Regions from separate parts of the Pseudomonas sp. LBUM1660 genome, predicted to be linked through region 1. Evidence: predicted binding sites of a transcription regulator. Region 1 holds the regulator's gene; the other holds the start of a gene.
The links. Region 1 encodes sigma-54, which starts transcription at its own class of promoters, with help from an activator protein. Its sites were predicted from a motif close to ANTGGCATNNANNTTGCTNT; they were not measured.

Region 1 (11,294 bases):
TCCTCTATAAAAACAATCCAAGGCTGACTATGGGCACTGAAACACTGGCGATCGGAGGCGGACGAATGTTTCGTTACGCGTTGGGATCGCTGTTGCTGCTGGCGGGCATGTCGTTGTTGGTCGCCAATGGGCTGGCGTGGTTCGATCTGGAACCCAAGCTGCTGCGTGCACTGCAGGGCGGGGCGGTTTGTGCCCTGGGCACTGCGTTGGGCGCGGTGCCGGTGTTGGTGATTCGCCGCATGCCGCAGGCGGTCAGCGATACGTTGCTCGGTTTTGGTGCCGGGGTGATGCTCGCGGCGACGGCGTTTTCGCTGATCGTTCCGGGTATTTCCGCTGCTGAAAGCCTGGGGCTGACACCCTGGGCGGCCAGTGGTCTGATCAGCTTCGGCATCATGCTCGGCGCGTTCGGGCTGTTTCTGGTGGACCGAAAGGTGTCTGGCGCCTCGCCGCAAATGCTCGTCGGAACCCTGGAGCGGCCGGTCATCCCGCCACGGATCTGGTTGTTTGTGTTTGCCATCATTGCCCACAACATTCCTGAAGGCATGGCGGTCGGTGTTTCGGCCGGTGGTGGGATGCCGGATGCAGACAGCCTGGCCATGGGCATTGCGTTGCAGGATGTGCCGGAAGGGTTGGTGATTGCGCTGGTACTGGCAGGGGCGGGGATGTCGCGGGTCAAGGCATTCCTGATCGGTGCTGCCTCAGGTCTGGTTGAGCCGGTCTTTGCGCTGTTGTGCGCCTGGCTGGTGAGCCTGGCCGAATTGCTATTGCCGTTAGGGTTGGCGTTGGCGGCGGGTGCGATGTTGCTGGTGGTCACCCATGAAATCATCCCCGAGTCGCGGCGCAATGGTCACGACAAGCTGGCGAGTCTTGGCTTGTTGATCGGGTTTTGTTTGATGATGGTGATGGATACTGCACTCGCCTAGGCGAGTGCTTAACCGCCTTCGCCGAAGTAGTCGTTGATCAACTCCACCAATGCCTGCAAGGCCTCGTCAGCCTGTTCACCTTCGGTACTGAGGTGGATTTTTGTTCCCTTGCCGGCGGCGAGCATCATCATGGCCATGATGCTTTTTCCGTCGACCAAGGAGTCGGGAGTACGTCCGACCCGGATCGTGCAATCCTTGAACTCACCGGCAACGCCAACGAATTTTGCCGAAGCGCGGGCATGCAGGCCCAGCTTGTTGATGATTTCGATTTCCAGAGCAGGCATCGCGATGTGAATCCTTTAGCTGAGGTCGCGGTGGCGAACCTGGACGTTCTTCAGGGATTGTTGCAGGACCTGGCCCAGACGTTCGGTCAGGTAGACGGAGCGGTGATGCCCGCCGGTGCAGCCAATGGCAATGGTGACATAAGCGCGGTTGCTGGCGGCAAAGCGCGGCAACCACTTGAGCAGGTAAGTGGAAATGTCCTGGAACATCTCTTCGACGTCCGGTTGTGCCGCCAGGTACTCGGCCACCGGTTGATCAAGCCCGGACTGATCGCGCAATTCCGGCTTCCAGTAAGGGTTGGGCAGGCAGCGCACGTCGAACACCAGATCCGCATCCACCGGCATGCCACGCTTGAATCCGAAAGATTCCACCAGGAACGCAGTGCCGCTATCTGGCTGGTTCAACAGGCGCAACTTGATGGTATCGCGTAGTTGATACAGGTTCAGGTTGGTGGTGTTGACTTTGAGGTCCGCCAGATCGGCGATCGGCCCCAGCAAACTGGTTTCGTCCTGAATTGCCTCCGCCAACGAACGGTGGGCAGTACTCAGTGGGTGGCGGCGGCGGGTTTCCGAGAAGCGTTTGAGCAGGGTTTCTTCGTCGGCGTCCAGGTACAACACATCACACTTGATATGCCGGCTGCGGACTTCTTCGAGCAATTCCGGAAACCGCGAAAGGTGGCTCGGCAGGTTGCGTGCATCGATGGATACCGCGACCAGGGGTTGTGCCAGCTCGGTATGAATAAGTGCGCGCTCGGCCAGTTCCGGCAGCAATCCGGCGGGCAGGTTGTCGATGCAGTAGTAGCCGTTGTCCTCGAGAACATCGAGTGCGGTACTTTTACCTGAGCCGGAACGGCCACTGACAATGATCAAACGCATGATTAGTGACCGTTTTGCTCGTCCAGGACAACCTGATACAAGGCTTCGTTGCTCGGGGCGCTACGCAGTTTTTCGCGTACTTCCTTGCGATCAAGCATGCTGGCGATCTGGCGGAGCAGTTCCAGGTGCGCATCGGTAGCTGCTTCCGGGACCAGCAGAACAAACAGCAGGTCAACCGGGGCGCCGTCGATGGCGTCGAAATCAATGGGTGCGTCGAGGTGCATCAGGGCACTGATGGGCGAGGTGCAGCCCTTCAGGCGGCAGTGGGGAATGGCGATGCCGTTGCCAAAACCGGTCGAACCGAGTTTTTCACGCGCAATCAGAGCCTCAAAGACATCTTGCATTTCCAGATCCGGCACTTCCCGGGCGATCAGGTTGGCAATTTGCTCGAGGGCTTTCTTTTTGCTGCCGCCCGGCACGTTCACGAGGGAACGGCCGGGGGTCAGGATGCTTTCAAGTCGGATCATGGGTTGGGAGTGTTAACGACCGGTAGCGCCCTGAAGGAGGCTTTGGGTCTTTTCCTTATGCTTTTTGAGTTGTTTATCCAGCTTGTCGGTCAGTGCGTCGATCGCCGCATACATATCGGTATGCTCCGCGTTGGCGACCACTTCATTGCCGGGAATATGCAGCGTGGCTTCGATTTTCTGCTTGAGCTTTTCGACCGTCATCGTGACCTGCACGTTGGTGATCTTGTCGAAATGCCTCTCTAATCGTTCGAGTTTTTCGCCGATGTAGGTGCGAAGAGGTTCGGTCACTTCCAGTTGGTGTCCACTGATGTTGACTTGCATACAGCTTCTCCTTCGTTGCCAGTGCATAAAGCGGTAGATCAGATGATCTACCACTGGAACGCTGTGGCGTGGCTCTACATCAACCGCTTGCGTTCGCTCGAAGGCGCGATCCCGAGGGATTCGCGGTACTTGGCGACGGTGCGGCGAGCCACCTGAATGCCTTGTGCCTCCAGTAAACCAGCGATCTTGCTGTCACTCAACGGCTTTTTCTGATTTTCCGCGGCAACCAGTTTTTTGATGATCGCGCGGATCGCTGTGGACGAGCATTCGCCGCCTTCGGAGGTGCTGACATGGCTGGAAAAAAAGTATTTCAGTTCATATATGCCCCGTGGGGTATGCATGAATTTCTGCGTGGTCACCCGTGAAATCGTCGACTCGTGCATGCCCACCGCCTCGGCAATATCATGCAGCACCAGCGGTTTCATCGCTTCGTCGCCGTACTCCAGGAAGCCGCGCTGATGCTCGACAATCTGGGTGGCCACTTTCATCAGGGTTTCGTTGCGGCTTTGCAGGCTTTTGATGAACCAGCGAGCTTCTTGCAACTGATTGCGCATGAAGGTGTTGTCGGCGCTGGTGTCGGCGCGGCGCACAAACCCGGCGTATTGGGCGTTGACCCGCAGCCGTGGCACCGATTCCTGGTTCAGCTCGACCAGCCAGCGCTCGTTGTCCTTGCGCACGATGACGTCAGGGACAACGTATTCGGCTTCACTGGACTCGATCTGCGAGCCCGGACGCGGGTTGAGGCTCTGCACCAGCTCGATGACCTGGCGCAGTTCATCTTCCTTGAGCTTCATGCGGCGCATCAGCTGGCTGTAGTCGCGACTGCCGAGCAGGTCGATGTAGTCGGTGACCAGGCGTTTCGCTTCGGCCAGCCAGGGGGTCTTGGCTGGCAGTTGGCGCAGTTGCAGCAGCAGGCATTCACTCAGGTTGCGGGCGCCAATGCCGGCCGGTTCGAATTGCTGGATGCGGTGCAGGACGGCTTCGATTTCGTCCAGTTCGATGTCCAGTTCCGGATCGAAGGCCTCGAGAATTTCCTCAAGGGTTTCGTCCAGGTAGCCCTGATTGTTGATGCAGTCGATCAGGGTCACGGCGATCAGGCGATCGGTGTCGGACATCGGTGCAAGGTTCAGTTGCCACAACAAATGGCTTTGCAGGCTTTCACCGGCCGATGTGCGGGTGGTGAAATCCCACTCGTCGTCATCGTTGCTCGGCAGGCTGCTGGCGCTGGTCTGGTAGACGTCTTCCCACGCGGTATCGACGGGCAGCTCGTTGGGAATGCGCTCGTTCCAGTCGCCTTCCTCGAGGTTATCCACCGTCGGGGCGGTTTCCTGGTAGGAGGGTTCCGAAATGTCGGCGTTGGGGAGCTGTTCGGCTTTGTCGGCCAAAGGGTCGGCGTTATCGAAGTCGTCGCCTTCTTCCTGGCGTTCGAGCATCGGATTGGACTCCAGGGCCTCCTGGATTTCCTGTTGCAGGTCCAGGGTCGACAATTGGAGCAGGCGGATAGCCTGTTGCAGCTGCGGTGTCATCGTCAGCTGCTGGCCCATTCTCAAGACTAGCGATGGTTTCATGGCAGGGGCTTAACACCTTATTCGCCGGCGCACATGCGCCATCCACTACAGGGCGCCGGAGCGCCAAACATAAGCAAATTATATGCCCGAAACTGCAGCGTTTGCCTAGAGCGCTGTAACAATAAAAAAGTATTGATTTTTTATCGAGACAAGCGCTCGGACAATCAGCCAGACACCTTAGCGCTTAAAGGCGGAATTCATGGCCCAGATACACTTCCTTGACCAGTTCGTTGGCCAGGATGGTGGCGGAGTCACCCTCGGCGATCAACTGGCCATCGTTGACGATGTAGGCGGTTTCGCAGATATCCAGGGTTTCACGGACGTTGTGGTCAGTGATCAGCACGCCAATGCCTTTGGCCTTGAGGTGGTAGATGATCTGTTTGATGTCGCCCACCGAAATCGGGTCCACACCGGCGAATGGTTCGTCGAGGAGGATGAATTTCGGGTTGGTGGCCAGTGCCCGGGCGATTTCCACCCGACGACGCTCACCGCCGGACAGGCTCATGCCGAGGTTGTCGCGGATGTGGCTGATGTGGAATTCCTGCAGCAGGCTTTCCAGCTCCTTGCGACGCTCTGCCTTGTCGAGTTCCTTGCGGGTCTCGAGGATGGCCATGATGTTATCGGCCACCGACAGTTTGCGGAAGATCGACGCTTCTTGCGGAAGATAGCCGATACCGGCCTTTGCACGACCGTGCATCGGCTGGTGGCTGACGTCTAGATCGTCGATCAGTACGCGACCCTGATCGGCCTGTACCAGGCCAACGATCATGTAGAAACAGGTGGTCTTGCCGGCGCCGTTAGGACCCAGCAGGCCGACGATCTGACCGCTGTCAATGGACAGGCTGACGTCACGCACGACTTGGCGGCTCTTGTAGCTCTTGGCCAGATGCTGAGCTTTCAGAGTTGCCATTACGGGGCCTTTTTCTCGTCGGTTTTTGGCTTGGGCTGGATCACCATGTCGATGCGCGGACGCGACTCGGTGACCTTGTTGCCCGTGGCGCGACCGGCGCTCGCCAGCTTTTTCACCGTGTCATAGACGATTTTCTCGCCTTGGGTGACGTTGTTGTCCTTGTCGATGACTTTTGCACGATCGATCAATACGACGCGGTTTTGCGAGGCGTGGTACTGGATGGTCACTCCGTAGCCCTGAACCGGCTTGGTGTCGCCAGCCGTCTGCATCTGCTCAAAGTAGGCAAGGTTGCCCACCGAGGTCACCACATCGATGTCGCCAGCCGGGGTACGGGTGATGGTCACGGTATTGCCGGTGACCTTCATCGAGCCCTGAGTGATGATCACGTCACCTTTATAGGTGGCAATGCCATTCTTGTCGTCCAGTTGGGCGTCGTCGGCCTGAATGCGGATAGGCTGCTCTTGATCGTTCGGCAGAGCCCAGGCGCTCACGCTTCCCAGTGCTGCGCCCAGACTGAGCAAAATAGGGAGAGTTTTAACGAGCCTCATACTGTCCTCTTACGTTCGATAGCAGGTGTATCCTGCTTTCTTTCAAATACGCTTTCATTCCGTTGCCTGTCGATACACCGCCAGCGCCGTCGATTCTAACGGGTTGATCGGTCTGCGCATATTGCTGCTGCGGGAACACTGTCATTCGGGTGGTGGTAATCAGGGTTCTGCGGTTTTTCTCGTCGAAACGCGTGATGCGCACCGAGTCAATCAGCTCGACCTGAGTGCCGTCCGGGTTGACTTCGCCGTGCTCACTCTGGACGTGCCAGGGAAACTGGGTGCCACGAAACATGTTCAGGTCGGGGTTGGTCAGCAACGTCACCTCGGTCGCCTTCAGGTGTTCAACCTTGTCGGACGTCATCTCGTATTGCAATTTGCCGTCTGGCAGGTACTGCACGCTGTGGGCGTTGAGCGCGTAATAGTCGATCGCGGTTTCGTCTACCTTGACCACGGGTTTGTCGAGGAAGCGTTCGGGGCTGATGTTCCAGTAGCCGACCGCGGCGAACAGCGCCGCGATGCAGCCGAACACCAAGATGTTACGAATCTTTTTGCTCAGCATAATGGGCTCACAGGTACGCGGCGTTGGCCGCATCGAGGCGGCCCTGGGCGCGCAGGATCAATTCACAAAATTCGCGAGCGGCACCCTCGCCACCACGGGCCAGGGTGATGCCATGGGCGTTTTCACGCACGAAGCTGGCAGCGTTTGCTACGGCCATGCCCAGACCCACGCGGCGAATCACCGGCAGGTCCGGCAAGTCGTCACCCAGGTAGGCGACCTGTTCATAGCTTAGGTTGAGTTGGGCGAGAAGTTCGTCGAGCACCACCAGTTTGTCTTCACGACCCTGATAGAGGTGTGGAATGCCGAGGTTCTTCGCCCGTCGCTCGACCACTGGGGTCTTGCGGCCGCTGATGATAGCGGTCTGCACGCCGGCTGCCATCAACATCTTGATGCCTTGGCCGTCGAGCGTGTTGAACGTCTTGAATTCACTGCCGTCTTCGAGAAAGTACAGGCGCCCGTCGGTCAGCACGCCATCGACGTCGAACACCGCGAGTTTGATCTGTTTGCCGCGTTGCAGCAGGTCCGTGCTCATTACATTACTCCCGCACGCAGCAAGTCGTGCATGTTCAAGGCGCCGACCGGGCGGTCTTCGCTGTCGACCACGACCAGTGCGTTGATCTTGTGGTCTTCCATTATTTTCAGGGCTTCGGCGGCGAGCATCTCGGCGCGAGCGGTCTTGCCGTGCGCGGTCATGACCTGATCGATGGTGGCGCTATGAATGTCGATGCTGCGGTCCAGTGTGCGGCGCAAGTCACCGTCGGTGAAGATCCCGGCCAGTTTGCCATCGGCTTCCAGGATCACGGTCATGCCCAGGCCCTTGCGGGTCATTTCCATCAGCGCATCCTTGAGCAGCGTGCCGCGTTGAACCTGCGGCAGCTCCTGGCCGGCGTGCATGACGTTTTCGACTTTCAGCAAAAGGCGTCGGCCCAGCGCGCCGCCTGGATGGGAAAAGGCGAAGTCTTCAGCGGTAAAACCCCGGGCTTCCAACAGAGCAACGGCCAGGGCGTCGCCCATCACCAGCGCGGCGGTGGTCGATGAGGTCGGTGCCAGGTTCAGTGGACAGGCTTCGTGCTCGACGTGAACGTTGAGGTTGACCTCGGCGGCCTTGGCCAGCGCCGAGTCCGGGTTGCCGGTCACGCTGATCAATTTGATGCCCAGCCGTTTGATCAGGGGCAGCAGGGTGACGATTTCATTGGTGGAACCGGAGTTCGACAGGGCCAGGATGATGTCGTCGCGGGTGATCATGCCCATGTCGCCGTGGCTGGCTTCGGCCGGGTGCACGAAAAAGGCCGTGGTGCCGGTGCTGGCCAGGGTGGCGGCGATCTTGTTGCCGATGTGCCCCGATTTGCCCATGCCGACCACGACCACGCGGCCTTTGCTGTCCAGAATCATCTCGCAAGCGCGTACGAAATCTGCGTCGATATGGGGCAGCAAGCCTTGTACGGCTTCCAGTTCGAGGCGGATGGTGCGTTGTGCAGATTGAATCAGGTCGCTGGATTGGCTCATGTCAGAAATCGTATAGCCTGATGAAAAGGCGGCGATTATAGCGGTAATGATCAAAACCCTCACGCAAGTTCGTCACGCTTTGTCATTCCCTGTTACCGAATCCCCTCTGAACGAGGCTTTTTGCCTGTCATGTTGCTGAACATGGGCCGGCTTGGGCCTTGGGCGCTTGGCCTTTGCAGTGATATAGTTCGCCGCCAGTTCGGCCTGCCCGGGGAGGTATGTGCTTTCGTCAGAAAGCCAGGCGTCCGAGTGTGAGGCTGCATCGCAAGGAGTTTAGATGAGTGCCGATAACGCCTACGCGGTCGAGCTGAAGGGACTGTCCTTCAAGCGCGGTGCGCGCAGCATTTTCAATAACGTCGATATCCGTATCCCGCGCGGCAAGGTCACCGGCATCATGGGGCCTTCCGGGTGTGGCAAGACCACGCTGTTGCGGTTGATGGGCGCACAGTTGCGGCCCACCAAGGGCGAAGTCTGGGTCAATGGCCAGAACCTGCCAAAGCTGTCGCGCAGCGATTTGTTCGATGCGCGCAAGCACATGGGCGTGTTGTTCCAGAGCGGCGCGCTGTTTACCGACCTCGACGTGTTCGAGAACGTCGCCTTTCCGCTGCGCGTTCATACCGAGCTGCCGGAAGAAATGATCCGTGACATCGTCCTGCTCAAATTGCAGGCCGTGGGGTTGCGTGGCGCCATCGACCTGATGCCCGACGAACTGTCCGGTGGCATGAAGCGCCGTGTCGCGCTGGCGCGGGCGATTGCCCTCGACCCGCAAATCCTCATGTATGACGAACCCTTTGTCGGTCAGGACCCTATCGCCATGGGCGTGTTGGTGCGCCTGATCCGCTTGCTCAATGATGCGCTGGGCATCACCAGTATCGTGGTCTCCCACGATCTGGCCGAGACTGCCAGCATCGCCGACTACATTTATGTGGTGGGCGACGGCCAGGTCTTGGGGCAGGGCACTCCCGAGGAGCTGATGAACTCGCAGGAGCCGCGAATTCGTCAATTCATGACCGGCGATCCCGACGGTCCGGTCGCCTACCACTTTCCAGCGACGGATTACCGCGCAGATCTTCTGGGGAAGCGTTGATGCGCAAGATTTCACTATTGGAACGCGTGCGTCGATTCGGCCACGGCGGCATCGATGTGCTGGCGGTGTTCGGCCGTTCGGCGATTTTCCTGTTTCATGCCTTGCTCGGTCGCGGTGGTATCGGCGGCGGCTTTGGCCTGCTGGTCAAGCAACTGCATTCGGTGGGCGTGATGTCCCTGGTGATCATTGTGGTCTCCGGGGTGTTCATCGGCATGGTGCTGGCGTTGCAAGGCTTCAACATTCTGTCCAGCTACGGTTCGGAGCAGGCGGTCGGGCAGATGGTTGCGCTGACGCTGTTGCGTGAACTTGGCCCCGTGGTCACGGCATTGCTGTTCGCCGGGCGTGCAGGTTCGGCGCTGACCGCCGAAATCGGCAACATGAAGTCCACCGAACAATTGTCCAGTCTGGAAATGATTGGCGTCGACCCGCTCAAGTACATCATTGCCCCGCGGCTGTGGGCCGGCTTCATTTCCCTGCCAGTGCTGGCTATGATTTTCAGCGTGGTGGGCATATGGGGCGGTTCGTGGGTGGCCGTCGACTGGCTGGGTGTCTATGAAGGTTCCTACTGGTCCAACATGCAGAACAGCGTGACGTTCACGGATGATGTGCTCAACGGCATCATCAAGAGCATCGTCTTCGCCTTTGTCGTGACCTGGATCGCCGTATTCCAAGGGTATGACTGCGAGCCCACTTCCGAGGGGATCAGTCGTGCCACTACCAAGACCGTGGTGTACGCCTCTTTGGCTGTGCTCGGCCTGGACTTTATTTTGACCGCCTTGATGTTTGGAGATTTCTGATGCAAAACCGCACCCTGGAAATCGGTGTCGGCCTTTTCTTGCTGGCTGGCATCCTGGCTTTGCTGTTGCTAGCGTTGCGGGTCAGTGGCCTGTCCCCAAGTGCCACCACCGATTCTTATAAACTTTATGCGTATTTCGACAATATCGCCGGTTTGACGGTCAGAGCTAAAGTGACCATGGCCGGTGTGACCATCGGCAAGGTCACGGCGATCGATCTGGACCGCGACAGTTTCACCGGTCGAGTGACGATGCAGCTGGAAAAGCGCGTAGATAACCTGCCGACTGACTCCACTGCATCTATCCTGACGGCTGGCCTGTTGGGCGAGAAGTACATCGGCATCAGCGTGGGCGGCGAAGAAGGCTTGCTCAAGGAGGGTGGAACCATTCACGACACCCAGTCGTCGCTGGTGCTCGAGGACCTGATCGGTAAATTTCTGCTCAATACCGTTAGCAAAGACGCCAAATGAGGAGCTTTTGAATGATCTCTACCTTGCGACGTGGCCTGTTGGTATTACTCGCGGCCCTGCCGTTGATGGCTAACGCCGTGGCAGCGCCCTCAGCGCACGAAATCGTGCAGGACACCACGACTCGGTTGCTTGCCGACCTGTCGGCCAACAAAGAGAAGTACAAGCAGGACCCGAAAGACTTTTACACGGCGCTGAACACCATCGTCGGGCCAGTCGTGGATGCCGAGGGCATTTCCAAAAGCATCATGACGGTCAAATACTCGCGCAAAGCCACGCCGGCGCAGATGAAGACCTTCGAAGAAAACTTCAAGAGAGGTCTGTTCCAGTTCTATGGCAACGCCTTGCTTGAGTACAACAATCAGGGCATTACCGTCGACCCTGCCAAGGATGAGTCTGGAGACCGTACCAGCGTTGCCATGACGGTCAAAGGCACCAACGGCTCGATCTATCCTGTGTCGTACACACTCGAGAAGATCAATGGCGAGTGGAAACTGCGCAACGTGATCATCAACGGCATCAACATCGGCAAGCTGTTCCGCGATCAGTTCGCTGATGCGATGCAGCGCAATGGCAATGACTTGGACAAGACCATCAATGATTGGGCCGGCGAAGTCGCCAAGGCCAAGGAAAAAACCGCAGACGCCACCGAGAAGTCTGTCCAATGAGTGTGTCGGCCATTCGGATGAGCGAAACCGGCGAGCTGCGACTGAGCGGCATGCTGGATTACCTCACCGGCCCTGGTCTGCGCAAGCAGGGGCAGGCGTTGATCAAGTCCAGCACGGCTGCCGAAGTGGTAGTCGATTGTTCGGCAGTGTTGAAGTCCAGCAGCGTAGGCTTGTCCCTGCTGCTGTGCTTCATGCGCGATGCAGAGGCGGCCGGCAAGGCGCTGAGCATCCGCGGGCTGCCAGAAGACATGCGTGAAATCGCTCAGGTCAGCGAATTGACCGAGCTGTTGGCGCATCCCTAACCAGCATCTATTAAGAA
Region 2 (11,294 bases), 780 kb from region 1:
CATGAGCCACATCGAACAGGCGCTTGAGGTTCGGCAGGACAAAGTACAGCGGCTGCAGGATGTCGATGCGGTAGGGCGTGCGCATGCATTCCAGCGGATCGAAGGCCTGATGCTCAGGTTCGTCCGACAGGCAGTAAACGGTTTCTTTCGGCGAGGAGAGAATACCGCCGCCGTAAATGCGCAGGCCTTCTGGTGTATCGACCAGGCCGAACTCGATGGTCATCCAGTACAGGCGCGCCAGGTACACGCGTTCTTCCTTGGTGGCTTGTAGGCCGAGTTTGCCGTAGGTGTGGGTAAATTCCGCGAACCAGGGGTTGGTCAGCAGCGGACAGTGGCCAAAGATCTCGTGGAAAATGTCCGGCTCTTGCAGATAGTCCAGCTCTTCGCGGGTACGAATAAAGGTCGCCACCGGAAACTGCTTGTTGGCCAGCAATTCGAAAAAGGTCTGGAAAGGGATCAGCGCCGGAACCCGGGCCACTTGCCAGCCCGTGGTTTCACCGAGGACTTTGTTGATCTCGCCCAATTGCGGAATGCGGTCGTGGGGCAGACCGAGTTTTTCGATACCGTCCAGATACTCCTGGCACGCACGACCCTCGATCACTTTCAGTTGACGAGTAATCAGCGTGTTCCACACCGCGTGTTCTTCAGCGGGGTAGTCGATAAAACCTTGCGCATCGGGCTCGCGAGCCACGTACTGCGTCTGCTTCATGCTGCTCTCCTGCTAGGGGATTTCGTTCTTGTTATGTGCTGCTATGGACCTAGAAATACCCCAAGGCGTGCCGCGTTGCAGCAGGTGATCAGTTGTGTGTGTAGGAGAATTCGGTGTTTTTCGTAAAGTTTTCGTTACGGATTGACGCCTGTGGCGCAGCTATTGAGATTTACGGGTTTGAAACGGCGCACAGGTGTCACATAATCTTGACGACTATCTGAGCGCGTTGGCAAAAAACCTCTGGACGCACCGTAATTTCCTGTGGGAGCGGGCTTGCTCGCGAAGGCGGCCTGCCTGATACATCAATGTCCAATATGCCGACGCTTTCGCGAGCAAGCCCGCTCCCACAGGGTCTTTGCTTGGCAACAACCCATTCACCGTTTTTTCGGGCCTTTATATGCGTATCAAAGTCCACTGCCAGAACCGTATCGGCATCCTGCGCGACATTCTCAACTTGCTGGTCGAGTACGGAATCAACGTCGCTCGCGGCGAGGTCGGCGGTGAGCATGGCAATGCGATCTACCTGCATTGCCCGAACCTGATCAACATTCAGTTCCAGGCGCTGCGTCCGAAATTCGAGTCGATCGCCGGGGTATTTGGCGTCAAGCGTGTAGGGCTGATGCCCAGCGAGCGTCGGCACATGGAACTCAATGCCTTGCTCGGCGCCCTGGAGTTTCCGGTGTTGTCGATCGACATGGGCGGCTCCATCGTCGCGGCCAACCGTGCGGCGGCGCAGTTGCTGGGGGTGCGGGTCGATGAGGTGCCGGGGATTCCGCTGTCGCGGTACGCCGAGGATTTCGACCTGCCGGAACTGGTGCGCGCCAACAAGTCGCGAATCAACGGTTTGCGGGTCAAGGTCAAGGGCGATGTGTTTCTCGCCGACATCGCACCGCTGCAATCGGAGCATGACGACAGCGAAGCCATGGCCGGCGCGGTGTTGACGTTGCACCGGGCGGATCGGGTCGGTGAGCGCATCTATAACGTGCGCAAACAGGAGTTGCGCGGGTTCGACAGCATTTTCCAAAGCTCCAAGGTCATGGCGGCGGTAGTGCGCGAGGCCCGACGCATGGCACCGCTGGATGCGCCGCTCTTAATAGAAGGCGAAACCGGTACCGGTAAAGAGTTGTTGGCGCGTGCCTGCCACTTGGCGAGCCCTCGCGGTCAATCGCCGTTGATGGCACTCAACTGCGCCGGTCTGCCGGAATCGATGGCCGAGACCGAGCTGTTCGGTTACGGCCCCGGTGCTTTTGAAGGGGCGCGGGCCGAAGGCAAGCTCGGGCTGCTGGAACTGACGGCAGGCGGTACGCTGTTTCTCGATGGCGTCGGCGAAATGAGCCCGCGCTTGCAGGTGAAATTGCTGCGATTCCTGCAGGACGGATGCTTCCGTCGTGTGGGCAGTGATGAAGAGGTCTATCTGGATGTGCGGGTGATCTGCGCGACGCAGGTGGATTTGTCCGAGTTGTGCGCGCGCGGTGAGTTTCGACAGGATCTGTATCACCGCTTGAACGTGCTGTCGCTGCACATCCCGCCCCTGCGTGAATGCCTCGACGGTTTGACGCCGCTGGTGGAGCACTTCCTTGATCAGGCCAGCCGGCAGATCGGTTGCCCGCTGCCGAAACTGGCGCCCGCGGCCATGGAGCGGCTGAGTCATTACCATTGGCCGGGCAATGTCCGGCAGTTGGAGAACGTGTTGTTCCAGGCGGTTTCCCTCTGCGAGGGCGGGACCGTGAAGGCTGAGCACATTCGCTTGCCGGATTACGGCGTGCGTCAGCCGCTTGGCGATTTCTCCCTCGAGGGGGGGCTGGATGCGATTGTCGGGCGCTTTGAGAAAGCGGTGCTTGAGCGGTTGTATTCCGAGCATCCGAGCAGTCGGCAGCTGGGCAAGCGGTTGGGGGTTTCCCATACGACGATCGCCAATAAGTTGCGGGAGTATGAAGTCGGTAAAGACCCCGGCGCATAAGCACCTGCAATAACTTTATTGTGGCGAGGGAGCTTGCTCCCGCTCGGGCGCGAAGCGGCCGCAAAACCATCCGGCGCGACCTCCCTGTCAGGCCTCGACCAATCTTTTTGGGGCTGCTTCGCAGCCCAGCGGGAGCAAGCTCCTTCGCCACAGGGGACTCTGTTGGCTGCAATGGCCGGCACTTGCCACCAAACGGCATAACACCGCCGGTTTTTCGTCTCCGATACATTTCCCCAATCCCTGCAAAACCCCTCAAGTCCTTTGTTTGCCGGGCCTCGCGCCGCCAGAAAAAAGTTGGTCTGTAAATTGCTTATCGCTCAGCAGTACAGCGGTGGGCGGCAAACGTCCGGCATGCAGAGGAAAGAGTGTGGATAAGTACCTTTATGTGGCAATGACCGGCGCCAGCCAGAATGCACTGGCGCAGAAGGCTCATGCCAACAACCTGGCAAACATCTCCACCAACGGTTTTCAGAAGGACCTGGAACAGGCCCGTTCGATGCCGGTGTTTGGTGACAGCTTTCCGGCGCGTGCGTTTGCCATGACCGAGCGTCCGGCCACCGACTTCTCTCCAGGTTCGCTGGTTGAAACCGGTCGCGACCTCGACGTCGCGGTGCAAGGCAATGGCTGGATCGCCGTGCAGACCCCCGATGGCGCTGAAAGCTACGTGCGCACCGGCAGCCTGAACGTGGACGCCCTGGGCGTGCTGCGTGCCGGCAACGGTATGCCGGTGATGGGCAATGGCGGACCGATCGCCGTGCCGCCCGAGCAGAAAATCGAAGTGGGCGAAGACGGCACCATCAGCATCCGCGCCATGGGCGAAGGCCCGCGCGTGATGGCTGAAGTCGACCGCATCAAACTGGTCAACCCTGACCTGAAGAACATGACCAAAGGCCTGGACGGTTCGATCCACACCAAGGACGGCAAGCCGGCGCAAGCCGATGCAGGCGTCAAACTGGTGTCCGGGTTCCTTGAGTCGAGCAACGTCAATGCCGTGGAAGAGATGACCTCGGTGCTGGCTTTGTCGAAGCAGTTCGAGCTGCACATCAAGATGATGAACACCGCCAAAGACGATGACCAGGCCATGGCTCGGGTCTTGCAGATCAGCTAATTATCAGAACGTCGCGCCGTAAAACAGGCGCACGAGGAGAATCGAATGCTTCCGGCTCTATGGGTTGCCAAAACAGGTCTGTCCGCCCAGGACACCAACCTGACGACCATTTCCAACAACCTGGCGAACGTGTCGACCACGGGTTTCAAACGTGACCGCGCCGAGTTCCAGGACTTGCTCTATCAGATCAAACGCCAGCCAGGCGCTCAGTCGACCCAGGACAGCGAACTGCCGTCGGGTCTGCAAGTGGGTACCGGTGTGCGCATCGTCGGCACTCAGAAAAACTTCACCGCCGGCAGCCTGCAAACCACCGAGCAACCGCTAGACCTGGCCGTCGACGGTCGCGGTTTCTTCCAGATCCTGCAGCCGGACGGCACCACGTCCTACACCCGTGACGGCACGTTCCACCTCGATTCCAACGGCCAGATCGTCAACGCCAGTGGCTTCGCCCTGGAACCGGCCATCGTCATTCCGAACGACGCGCAGACCTTCACGGTCGGTCGCGACGGCACCGTGTCCATCACCGTTCCGGGTAACCCGGCCAACCAGGTGATCGGCAACCTGCAAACCGCCGACTTCATCAACCCGGCCGGCCTGCAAGCCGTGGGTAACAACCTGTTCCTGGAAACCGCCGCCAGCGGCGCGCCGCAAATCGGCACCCCGGGCCTGAACGGTTTCGGTACCACGCTGCAGAACACCCTGGAAACGTCCAACGTCAGCACCGTTGAAGAGATGGTCAACATGATCACCACTCAGCGCGCTTACGAGATGAACTCCAAGGTGATCTCCACCGCCGACCAGATGCTCTCGTTCGTAACGCAGAATCTGTAATCAGTCTATGAGGCGACCATGAGGTCGCCTGCAACACCGTGAGGTAGGGTCATGAATCGCTTTGTATCTGTTCTGGCACTGAGTGGGGTTGTCGTGCTCGCGGGCTGCGTCGCTCCGCCGCCCAAGCCCAATGACCCTTACTACGCTCCGGTGTTGCCGCGCACGCCGTTGCCGGCTGCCGCCAACAACGGCTCGATCTATCAGGCCGGTTTTGAACAGAACCTGTACAGCGACCGCAAGGCGTTCCGGGTCGGTGACATCATCACCATCACCCTGAACGAACGCACTCAGGCCAGCAAGAACGCCAACTCGCAAATCGGCAAGAACAGCAAGACCGACATCGGCCTGAGCTCGTTCTTTGGCGGCGGTCTGAACACCAATGACCCGATTGGCAGTGGCGACTTGAGCCTGGACGTCGGCTACAGCGGCGACCGTGCGACCAAGGGCGACAGCAAATCCGGGCAGAGCAACAGCCTGACCGGCTCGATCACCGTGACCGTCGCTGACGTGCTGCCCAACGGCATCATCGCCGTGCGCGGCGAGAAGTGGCTGACGCTCAACACCGGCGATGAGCTGGTGCGGATTGCCGGCATGGTGCGCGCCGATGACATCGCCACCGACAACACCGTGTCGTCGACCCGTGTCGCCGATGCACGCATTACCTACTCGGGCACCGGTGCGTTTGCCGATGCGAGTCAGCCAGGCTGGTTCGACCGTTTCTTCCTCAGCCCGCTGTTCCCTTTCTAGGTGGCTACGTTGAATTTCAAGCATTTGATGATGGCCGCCTTGATGCTCTCGGCTGCGTTCAACGCGCAAGCCGAGCGGCTGAAGGATATCGCCAGCATTTCCGGCGTGCGTTCCAACCAATTGATCGGCTACGGCCTGGTGGTCGGGCTTAACGGCACCGGCGACCAGACGACGCAAACCCCGTTCACCCTGCAGACCTTCAACAACATGCTCTCGCAGTTCGGCATCAAGGTGCCGCCGGGTTCGGGCAACGTGCAGTTGAAGAACGTCGCCGCCGTGTCGATCAGTGCTGATTTGCCGGCGTTTGCCAAACCGGGTCAACAGGTCGACATCACCGTTGCTTCTATCGGTAACTCCAAGAGCCTGCGCGGCGGGACCTTGCTGCTGACGCCGCTCAAGGGTATCGACGGCAACGTCTACGCGATCGCCCAAGGCAACCTGGTGGTCGGTGGTTTTGATGCGGAAGGTCGCGACGGTTCGAAGATCACCGTCAACGTTCCGTCGGCTGGTCGCATCCCTGGCGGTGCCTCGGTCGAGCGTTCGGTGCCGAGCGGTTTCAACCAGGGCAATAGCCTGACCCTGAACCTCAACCGTTCGGACTTCACCACCGCCAAGCGCATCGTCGACAAGATCAATGACATGCTCGGCCCTGGCGTTGCCCAGGCCATCGACGGCGGTTCGATTCGGGTCAGCGCGCCGCTCGATCCAAGTCAGCGCGTCGACTATCTGTCGATCCTCGAGAACCTTGAAGTCGACCCGGGCCAGGCGGTGGCGAAAGTCATCATCAACTCGCGCACCGGCACCATCGTGATCGGCCAGAACGTCAAGGTTTCACCGGCCGCCGTGACTCACGGCAGCCTGACGGTGACCATTACCGAAGACCCGATCGTCAGCCAGCCCGGCCCTCTGTCCAATGGCCAGACCGCCGTCGTGCCGCGCTCGCGAGTCAACGCTCAGCAAGAAGCCAAGCCGATGTTCAAGTTCGGCCCGGGCACCACCCTCGACGAAATCGTGCGGGCGGTGAACCAGGTCGGCGCAGCGCCGGGTGACTTGATGGCGATCCTTGAAGCACTGAAGCAGGCCGGCGCGTTGCAAGCCGACCTGATCGTGATCTGAGGACAGCGACCATGGATATGCGCAAGGGCGGTCTGGGTGTCAGCAGCAACGATTCGGGGTCTTATTCGGACTTGAATCGTTTGAACCAGCTCAAGGTCGGCGACAAGGACAGCGACGCGAACATGCGCAAGGTGGCGCAGGAATTCGAGTCGCTGTTCCTCGGTGAAATGCTCAAGTCCATGCGCTCGGCCACCGAAGCGCTGGGCAAGGACAACCCGCTCAATACTCCGGCGGCCAAGCAATACCAGGAAATGTACGACCAGCAGCTGGCCGTTTCCATGTCCCGCGAGGGCGGCGGTATTGGTCTGGCGGACGTGCTGATGCGCCAGATGTCGAAGAACAAACCGCTGGCGCCAGGCGAGGCTGCGGCCTTGTCCGCCGCCAAGCAGGAGGCGGCGAAAGCGGCCGTGCCGACACCGGTTGCCGCGGGCACTGTGGCCACCGACGGTCCGCTGTCTCGCCTCAATGGTCAGCGTCCGCTATGGGCCTCGCGTTCGGTAAAAGCGCCGACAGGCGAGGGCACCCATCACAACGACATGGAGCTGATCAATCAGCGCCGTCTGGCCTTGCCGCCGAAACTGGCCGATCGTTTGCTCGCCGGTCTGGTGCCTTCGGCAGCGACGACCGCCGCGACTACTCCGAACAAAACCTTGCTGCCCGAACGTGCCGCGACGCCGGTTGTGACCGGTGCCGGCCCGCTGTTCAATGGCGACTGGCTGCCCTCGCCAACCGATAACAAATCGAGCGGACGCCTGCAGGTTTACGGCCGTGCGATGGCGCAGATTCCGCTGGCGCCACCGAAGAAAGCCTTCAGCTCCGCCGACGAATTCGTCAACACCATGTTGCCGATGGCCAAGGAAGCCGCCGACCGTATCGGCGTCGATCCGCGTTACCTGGTGGCCCAGGCTGCCCTCGAAACAGGCTGGGGCAAATCGGTCATGCGTGCCCAGGATGGCAGCAGCAGTCACAACCTGTTCGGCATCAAGGCCAGCAGCAGTTGGAAGGGTGAATCGGCGCGAGCGATCACCAGCGAATTCAGGAATGGCGAGATGGTCAAGGAGACGGCCGAGTTCCGTTCCTACGATTCATACAAAGACAGCTTCCATGACCTGGTGACTTTGCTGCAAACCAATAATCGCTATCAAGATGTTGTGAAGTCTGCCGATAACCCAGAACAGTTTGTACGCGAACTGCAGAAAGCCGGGTATGCAACCGACCCGGCCTACGCAAGCAAAATTTCGCAGATAGCCAAGCAGATGACGAGTTACCAAAACTACGCTGCGGCGGGCGCTTCCACTACGCCTCTATAGGCACAAGGCATAAGGTCTGAACCATGAGTTTGCTCAATATCGGGATGTCGGGTCTGGCCGCTGGCCAATCCTCGTTGATGACTACCGGCAATAACATTGCCAACGCCGACACCGCCGGTTATTCACGCCAGCAAACCGTGCAGGGCACCAAGGCCTCGAATCAGTTCGGCAATGTTTACATCGGCACCGGTACGACCCTTGCCGATGTACGCCGCGTCTACAACAGCTACCTCGATGCGCAATTGCAGACCACCACATCGCTCAACAGCGATGCGGCCGCTTATGCCGGGCAGGTCAGCCCGCTCGACGCCTTGCTCTCGGACAGCGGCACCGGCCTCAATGGCGCCCTGACCAAGTTCTTCGCCTCGGTGCAGAACGTCAACGCCAAGCCGGGTGACGACGCGTCGCGTCAACTGCTGCTCAGCGACGCCCAGGCCTTGAGCAATCGTTTCAACTCAGTGTCCAGCCAGTTGACCCAGCAAAACGCGAGCATCAACGGCAACCTGACGAACATGGCCGATCAGGTCAACAAACTCGCTGCTACCGTGGCGCAGTTGAACCAGAAAATCTCCGAGGTTTCCAAGTCCGGCGGCATGCCGAACGAGCTGCTCGATGCGCGTAACGAAACCGTGCGTCAGCTCTCCACCTTCACCGGTGCGCAGGTCATCGAGCGCGACGGTAACCTCGACGTTTATCTGGGCAGCGGCCAGCCGCTGGTCATTGGCGGCACCGCCAGCACCCTGTCCGTGGTGCCGAGCCAGAACGATCCTTCGCGCATGGGCATTCAGCTCGATCGCAACGGCAGTACCATCGACATCACCTCGGTGATGACCGGTGGTGAAATGGGTGGCCTGCTGCGTTATCGCAACACCGTGCTAGACCCGGCGATGAACGAACTGGGCCGCGTGGCCCTGGTTGTCGCCGATCAGATGAACAGCCTCCAGGCCCAGGGCATCGACAAGAACGGTGCGTTCGGCTCGAACCTGTTCAACAGCATCAACAGTGCCGCGCAGATGGCCCAGCGCAGCGTCGCTACGGTCGGCAACAGCGTCGGTTCGGGTAACTTCGATGTGAGCATCGAAGACAGCGGCAAGCTGACCATCAACGATTACAAGGTCACTTTCACCAGCGGCACCAACTACACCGTGCAGCGTCTGCCGGAGGGCACGTCCATGGGCGCCTTCAGCACCCTGACCACGCCGCCGCCAGTGATCGATGGTTTCTCGCTGACGCTTTCCGGCGGCACCGCCGCGGCTGGCGACACGTTCAAGATCACTCCGACCCGCAACGCGGCGGCGAACATCAAGACCGAGATGACCGATAGCAAGCGCCTGGCCATCGCGGCTCCGTTGAGCGCGGCTATTGTGCCGGGCGGCAGCGGCACCTTGACGATTCCGGCCAGCGGTCAACCGACCCTGACCACTAAGTTTGATATTTACGATGCCGCCACCACCACGGTGATCCAGAACGGCATCAAGACTTCGATGCCAGTCAAGGTGGTGTTCGGTGCAACCAGTGCCGGTGGTACCAGCCAGACTTACCAATTGCTGGATGCCAAGGGCGTCATGATCAGCAGTGGCACTATCAAACCAAACCAGAACAACACCCTGAGCCTGAGCGTGCCGCTCAAGGATGCGTTGGGTGCGCCGATCATGGATCCGGGCCCGCCCGCCGTGCAGCGTACCGCGACCTTCGACATGACCGTGGCCGGTTCGCCAGGTAATGGCAGCGCGATTGACATCAACGTCGCGCAGCCAGGCACCATGGACAACCGCAACGGCACCGCACTGGCCGGTTTGCAAACCAAGCAGGTCGTCGATACCGGGAGCGCCAGCAAAGGCATTTCCCTGACTGACGCCTACGGCAAACTAGTCGAAGGCGTGGGCGCCAAAGCCGCTCAGGGCAAGCTCGACAGTGCCGCAACCGGGGCCATCCTGGCCAACGCCAAAGGTGCTCGCGACTCGTTGTCCGGTGTCGACCTCGATGAGGAAACCGGCAACCTGGTCAAATATCAGCAGTACTACACCGCCTCTTCGCAGATCATCAAGGCTGCGCAGGAAATCTTCAGCACACTGATCAACAGTCTTTAAGGAGTCGTAGCCCATGCGCATTTCTACCGCCCAGTTTTACGAGTCCTCTGCTGCGAACTACCAGAAGAACTTCGCCAACGTGGTCAAAAGCAGCGAAGAGGCCAGCAGCCTGGTTCGCGTCAACACCGCCGCCGATGATCCGGTTGGCGCTTCGCGCCTGCTGCAATTGGGTCAACAGGCTTCGATGCTCGATCAGTACAAGGCCAACACCAACACCCTCAAGGCGACCCTGGGTCAGACCGAAGCGGTGATGACCAGCATCAATAACGTGCTGCAGCGCGCTCAGGAGCTGGCCATTGGTGCTGGCAACGCCGGTTACACCGACGCCGACCGTCAGGCCAACGCCAAAGAGCTGGGTCAGATCGAAGAGCAGTTGCTGAGCCTGATGAACAGTAAGGACGAGAACGGCAAGTACATTTTCGCCGGTTCCAAGGGCGATACCGCGCCGTTCTCGCGCAATGACGATGGCACCTACAGTTACAATGGCGACCAGGTGACCCTCGACCTGGCGATTGGCGACACCATGTCGATGGCAACCAACAGCACTGGTTGGGAAGTATTCCAGCAGGCGATCAATACCAGCCGCAGCCTGGTCACCATGACCGCACCGGCCGTGGATGACGGTCGCGTAGTCCTGTCCAATGGTCAGGTTTCGTCGAGCGTCACCTACAACAACGCATTCCGTGCGGGCGAACCGTATACCGTCGATTTCATCAGCGGCACCCAGTTGAAAATCACCGATTCGGGCGGTAACGACGTGACCGCCGAAGCCAGCCAGGGCGGTGCGTTCGACCCGGCTGCCAAAGGCGGCCAGGGCGTGTCGTTCCGCGGTGTCGAGTTGACCCTCAACATCAACTTGTCGGCTGGCGATACCGCAGCCGCCGTGTTGCCGGGCCACAGTTTCACCCTGGCGGCCAAGCCTGACACCTTCACCGCAACTCGCAGCCCGGGCAACCCGTCGCCAACTCAAGTGACCGGCAGCAGCATCACTAACCCAGTGGCTTACCACGCCAGTTTCCCGACCGGTTCGGCGGTCATGAAGTTCACCAGTGCCACTACGTTCGACTTGTATGCGGCCCCCTTGACTGCCAGCAGTCAGCCGGTGTCTGCCGGCACGGTTGCGGCTGGCGTTGCTACCGCCTCGGGCGTGAGCTTCAACCTCTCCGGTGCACCGGCGGCAGGCGATCAGTTCAGCGTGTCCGTCAACACTCACGAAACCCAGAACATTCTGGACACCGTGAACCAGTTGAAAACCGCATTGAACACGCCTACCAATGGCGACAAGATCCTGACCCAGAAGCTTCAGGCCTCGCTGGATTCGGGCCTTGGCAACCTGAAAAGCGGCAACGATCAGTTGTCTAGCTCGCTGAGTTCAGTGGGCGGTCGCGGTTCGGCCCTGGATACCCAGAGCGACACCAACCAG

Region 2: a site for sigma-54 is predicted at 2,963-2,982, ahead of ACA068_RS08710 (flagellar basal body rod protein FlgF). Genes of this name have one in related genera too.

Annotation. Positions count from the first base shown of each region.
Region 1 covers NZ_CP166795.1:1,074,309-1,085,602, forward strand. Annotated here, with positions in the region: gene ACA068_RS04900 (ZIP family metal transporter) at 30-923, shown strand; gene ACA068_RS04905 (HPr family phosphocarrier protein) at 932-1,207, opposite strand; gene rapZ (RNase adapter RapZ) at 1,223-2,080, opposite strand; gene ptsN (PTS IIA-like nitrogen regulatory protein PtsN) at 2,083-2,547, opposite strand; gene hpf (ribosome hibernation-promoting factor, HPF/YfiA family) at 2,560-2,868, opposite strand; gene ACA068_RS04925 (RNA polymerase factor sigma-54) at 2,943-4,436, opposite strand; gene lptB (LPS export ABC transporter ATP-binding protein) at 4,621-5,346, opposite strand; gene lptA (lipopolysaccharide transport periplasmic protein LptA) at 5,346-5,894, opposite strand; gene lptC (LPS export ABC transporter periplasmic protein LptC) at 5,881-6,453, opposite strand; gene ACA068_RS04945 (KdsC family phosphatase) at 6,461-6,985, opposite strand; gene ACA068_RS04950 (KpsF/GutQ family sugar-phosphate isomerase) at 6,985-7,959, opposite strand; gene ACA068_RS04955 (ATP-binding cassette domain-containing protein) at 8,237-9,046, shown strand; gene mlaE (lipid asymmetry maintenance ABC transporter permease subunit MlaE) at 9,046-9,843, shown strand; gene mlaD (outer membrane lipid asymmetry maintenance protein MlaD) at 9,843-10,310, shown strand; gene ACA068_RS04970 (MlaC/ttg2D family ABC transporter substrate-binding protein) at 10,322-10,975, shown strand; gene ACA068_RS04975 (STAS domain-containing protein) at 10,972-11,277, shown strand.
Region 2 covers NZ_CP166795.1:1,850,138-1,861,431, forward strand. Annotated here, with positions in the region: gene phhA (phenylalanine 4-monooxygenase) at 1-709, opposite strand, end outside; gene ACA068_RS08705 (sigma-54-dependent transcriptional regulator) at 1,107-2,669, shown strand; gene ACA068_RS08710 (flagellar basal body rod protein FlgF) at 3,037-3,777, shown strand; gene flgG (flagellar basal-body rod protein FlgG) at 3,823-4,608, shown strand; gene flgH (flagellar basal body L-ring protein FlgH) at 4,660-5,355, shown strand; gene ACA068_RS08725 (flagellar basal body P-ring protein FlgI) at 5,383-6,471, shown strand; gene flgJ (flagellar assembly peptidoglycan hydrolase FlgJ) at 6,483-7,781, shown strand; gene flgK (flagellar hook-associated protein FlgK) at 7,805-9,871, shown strand; gene ACA068_RS08740 (flagellar hook-associated protein 3) at 9,885-11,294, shown strand, end outside.